2 regions of the Pseudomonas frederiksbergensis genome follow, and region 2 is predicted to be linked to the other one. Evidence: riboswitches for the same ligand, from Rfam matches in the RefSeq annotation. Region 2 holds a riboswitch; the other holds the start of a gene.
What was found. Region 2 has a riboswitch for cobalamin ahead of cobO (cob(I)yrinic acid a,c-diamide adenosyltransferase). Riboswitches for the same ligand answer to the same signal wherever they lie in the genome.

Region 1 (2,387 bases), 700 kb from region 2:
TACACAAGGCACGCGCCCAGAATCGATGCGCCGATAGCGGCAACGAGGCGTTGGCTCAGGGTGGAGGTGCTGCTGGCGGTGGCGTGGCGAGTACTGCTGATGATCGACATGGCGCTTCCCTCTGGTCAGTCAGTGGGTGAATCGAGCGCATGAAAACCCCGCGAGCCAGGCACGCGGAAGCTAAAACAGCGCCCGCCCACCGCGGGTTTGTTATTCGTTGCCCTGTGTCGCAAGGCACTCTGTGTTGCGGGCCGGTCTCCGGGCTCACGAGGGGCTGGCATTCGCCGAACCTGCAAGAATCGCCTTCCCATGCCGAACTGGCACAGTGGATCTGATTCTTCGCTCGCTTACCGTTGCGGGGGCAGCACCGGACTGACATGGCTTTTGAGTAAAGCACATGATTCACCGGTTTCCCGTTTCACCCTGTGAAGGGCACCCGTAACAAGGCGTGTAGGAGAGCATGGGCGAGGGTAGGGCGTCAATTGGCAACGTTTCTCAGCTGCAGTGAACATTGACCCGCCCCGATGCGATGCGTAGCCTTGCGCTTTCGAGGTTCTTTGGCGCGTGCGCCGAAGCTAAGAAGGGAACGCGGTCAATGCCGCGGCTGCCCCCGCAACTGTGAACGGTTGCGTTTCTGCCATGCCACTGCGCTCTTTTGTTTTCAGGCGCGGGAAGGTGCAGAAACCGCCAGTCGAAAGACCGGCCCACCGTCAGCCAGGAGACCTGCCTCGATACAGATTCTCACTACAACCGGGCGGGGTGATCCGGTGGCGAACTCTTCCGCTTTGCGCGCTCAAGCGCCGCCGGTTGTCGTCCCGTATGCCCGCCACCTTGCCAAAGGGCATCCGATGAAAACACTGGCCAAACTCCCCGTCACCATCGTTACCGGTTTCCTCGGTTCGGGCAAAACCACTTTGCTGCGACACATGCTCGATAACGCCCAGGGCCGGCGCATCGCGGTGATTGTCAACGAGTTCGGCGAGCTGGGCATCGACGGCGAAATCCTCAAGCAATGTTCCATCGGCTGCACTGAAGAAGAAGCCAACGGCCGTGTTTATGAGCTGGCCAACGGCTGCCTGTGCTGCACCGTTCAGGAAGAATTTTTCCCGGTGATGCGCGAACTGGTCGCCCGTCGCGGTGATCTGGACCACATCCTCATCGAAACCTCCGGTCTGGCCCTGCCAAAACCGCTGGTGCAAGCCTTCCAGTGGCCGGAAATCCGCAGTGCCTGCACCGTGGACGCGGTGATCACCGTGGTCGATAGCCCGGCCGTGGCCGCTGGCACCTTCGCCGCGTTCCCGGACCAGGTCGACGCCCAGCGCAAGCTCGACCCGAACCTGGACCATGAATCGCCGCTGCACGAGCTGTTCGCCGACCAACTGGCCAGCGCTGACCTGGTGATCCTCAACAAGGCCGACCTGATCAGCCCTGCGGATCTGGCCAAAGTGCGCCTGGAAGTTGCCGAAGAACTGCCGCCAGCGGTGAAAATCATCGAAGCCAGCAGCGGTCGTCTGCCGCTGGACGTGCTGATCGGCCTGGGTGCCGGCTCTGAAGAACACATCGACAGCCGTCACAGCCACCATGACCATCACCACGATGGCGACGACCACGATGATCACGATCACGACGCTTTCGATTCGATTTCCATCGAACTGCCGCAAGCCGACGAAAGCCTGTTGCTCGATGCCCTGACCCAATTGGTGGTCCAGCACGGCATCCTGCGGGTCAAGGGTTTCGCCGCGATCCCGAACAAGCCGATGCGCTTGCTGATCCAGGGTGTGGGCACGCGTTTCGACAAGCACTTCGACCGTCAATGGGCCGCAGACGAAACGCGTAGCACACGTCTGGTACTGATCGGCCAGCAACTGGACGCTGCCTTGCTCGAAGCGCAATTGCGCGCCGCGCTCAGCGTTTAACCCATGCACCTGCTCAGGACCCAGCCCGGCGGTTTCGTCTCGGATGACAACATTGCCGACCTTGGCCAAACCCCCGCCGAGCTGGTGATTCTGTGCAGCGGCGACTCCAGTCTGGCGCTGCTCGCCGAAGCGGCGCAGCAGTTGCCCGAGGACTACCCGAGCCTGCGCCTGGCCAACCCGATGCAGGTGCAGAATCACGCCTCGGTCGACGTGTATGTCGACGAAGTGCTGCGCCACGCCAAGGTGATTCTGATCTCGCTGCACGGCGGGATCGCCTATTGGCGCTACGGCATCGAACGCCTGGTGGAACTCTCGCAACGTGGCGTGCAGTTGATTCTGGTACCGGGCGATGACCGTCCCGACCCGGAACTCAGCGACCTGAGCACCGTAGCGGTCGAAGACCGCGAGCGGCTTTGGCATTTCCTGCGTCAGGGCGGCATGGGCAATGCGCTGGCGTTGTATCGCTGCCTG
Region 2 (2,387 bases):
GAGCAAATACAGCATGCCGCCGCATTCGGCCAGCAACGGTTTGCCGGCAGCATGGTGCGCGCGAATGGCATCGAGCATTGTGCTGTTTTCAGCCAACGCCACATGGTGCAATTCCGGATAGCCACCGGGTAGGTACAGGCTGTCAGCTTCTGGCAGTTCGCGGTCATGGATCGGCGAGAAGAATCGCAACTCGGCGCCCATCGCCCGCAACAAATCGAGGCTCGCGCCATAAGTGAAGGCAAACGCTTCGTCGCGAGCCACGGCAATTCGCACACCGGCCAACAATGGCTCGGCAACGATCTCTTCCGGCGCAGCGAACTCGACGGCAGGCGGCAACGCCACTTCGCAGCTGCTGGCCAACGCTTGGGCGGCTGCGTCGAGGCGCAGATCGAGGTCATTCAATTCACTGGCTTGAACCAATCCAAGATGACGGCTCGGCAGTTCGATCCCGGTTTCCCGGGACAAGGCACCATACCAACGCAGGCCTTCGGTCAGGCTGCCTTCGAGCAGTTGCGCGTGACGCAAGGTGCCGACGCGGTTGGCCAACACACCGGCAAACGGCAAATCCGGCTGATAACGCGCCAGCCCCAACGCCAGCGCACCGAAGGTCTGAGCCATGGCAGTGCCATCGATCACGCCCAGTACTGGCACGCCGAAGTGCCGCGCCAGATCGGCGCTGGACGGCGTGCCATCAAACAGGCCCATCACGCCTTCGATCAAAATCAGGTCAGCCTCAGCGGCCGCTTCCCACAACAAACGGCGACTTTCCTGCTCACCGACCATCCACATGTCCAATTGATAGACCGGCGCACCGCTGGCGCGCTCGAGAATCATCGGATCGAGAAAGTCCGGGCCGCATTTGAACACCCGCACCTTGCGCCCCTGATTGCGATGCAAACGGGCCAGCGCGGCAGTGACGGTGGTCTTGCCCTGACCGGAAGCCGGCGCGGCAATCAATACCGCCGGGCAATAACGACTGCTATTCATATAAAGAGGCTCACAGCTCAACGCCTTTTTGCGCTTTGATCCCGGCCTGGAAGGCATGCTTGATCATGCCCATTTCGGTGACCGTGTCGGCCAGCTCGATCATCTCCGGCTTGGCCCCGCGACCGGTAACTACCACGTGCTGCATCGGCGGACGGGCCTGCAAGTCGCTGAGCACCTGGTCGAGGTCCAGATAGCCATGTTTGAGCGCGATGTTCAGCTCATCGAGCACTACCAGACCAACGCCTGAGTCACGCAGCAATTCACGGGAGACTTCCCACGCGGCCTCGGCGGCGGCGATATCGCGCTGGCGATCCTGGGTTTCCCAGGTGAAACCTTCGCCCATCACATGGAAGCGCACTTGCTCCGGAAAGCGACGGAAGAACAGTTCCTCGCCGGTACTGCTGCGCCCTTTGATGAACTGCACCACGCCGCACTGCATGCCATGGCCCATTGCCCGGGCGAGCATGCCGAACGCAGAACTGCTTTTGCCCTTGCCGTTGCCGGACAGAACCAGCAGCAAGCCGCATTCGTTCGGCGAGTTGGCGATACGCTCATCAATCACGGCTTTCTTGCGCAGCATGCGCGCCAGATGGCGTTCGTCACGATCGGGGGAATCAGTCATGGGGGAGCTCTCCGTTGAGGCTGGATAACGGCGGGCAGGCATAGAAATAGACGGCAAGAAGCCTGGCATCGCCCACCGTGATGCCGCTGGATGAATCAGGCCGGTCTCCGGGCTCATGAGCGGCTTGCGCCTGACTGCGCGCCTTCCCATATCGATCTACGACACAGTGGCTCAAAGCACAGTTTTTACTCATTTACCGTTGCGGGGGCAGCGCCGGGATCGTCGCCCGTTCTGTCAAAGAACGCGCCCTCACCGGCTTCCCTGTTTCACTCGGTCGACCACTGGGTCACAGAGCACCTGAAACAAGTCGCGAAGGTTAGAGGGTTGGGGGTGGAGCGTCAATTAAAGCCGGGGGCTCATCAAAAGCAGATCGACCGCCGGAGCTGCGATCGTTGCCATCAGCCCATTATTTTTTGCGGCACAGCGTCAAACCATCACCCAAAGGCAACAACGACAGATCGACACGCGAGTCATCCTTCAAGGCACGATTAAGTGCCTGGATGGCTCGGGTGTCTTCGCTCGCGGGATTTTCTTCCAGTACTCGTCCACTCCAGAGCGTGTTGTCGAACACCGCCAGACCACCGCTTCGCAACAGGCGCAAGGCGCTTTCCAGATAGGCCGGATAGTTGGCCTTGTCGGCATCGATGAACATCAGATCGAAGCAACCACCCAGCCCTTGCTGCTCAAGTTGGGCCAGCGTTTGCAGCGCAGGGGCCAAACGCAAATCGATGCGCCCAGCGAGGCCTGCCTCCTGCCAGTAACGGCGCGCCGTGGCGTT

Region 1: linked by a shared signal. The riboswitch ahead of cobW (cobalamin biosynthesis protein CobW) and the one ahead of cobO (cob(I)yrinic acid a,c-diamide adenosyltransferase) in region 2 are both predicted to bind cobalamin.

What each region holds. Positions count from the first base shown of each region.
Region 1 is NZ_CP017886.1:5,150,839-5,153,225, forward strand. Features, by position in the region: gene BLL42_RS24805 (CbtB domain-containing protein) at 1-110, opposite strand, end outside; cobalamin riboswitch at 233-455, opposite strand; cobalamin riboswitch at 534-745, shown strand; gene cobW (cobalamin biosynthesis protein CobW) at 849-1,916, shown strand; gene cobN (cobaltochelatase subunit CobN) at 1,920-2,387, shown strand, end outside.
Region 2 is NZ_CP017886.1:4,448,401-4,450,787, reverse strand. Features, by position in the region: gene BLL42_RS21280 (cobyrinic acid a,c-diamide synthase CobB) at 1-987, opposite strand, end outside; gene cobO (cob(I)yrinic acid a,c-diamide adenosyltransferase) at 998-1,609, opposite strand; cobalamin riboswitch at 1,691-1,925, opposite strand; gene BLL42_RS21270 (class I SAM-dependent methyltransferase) at 2,016-2,387, opposite strand, start outside.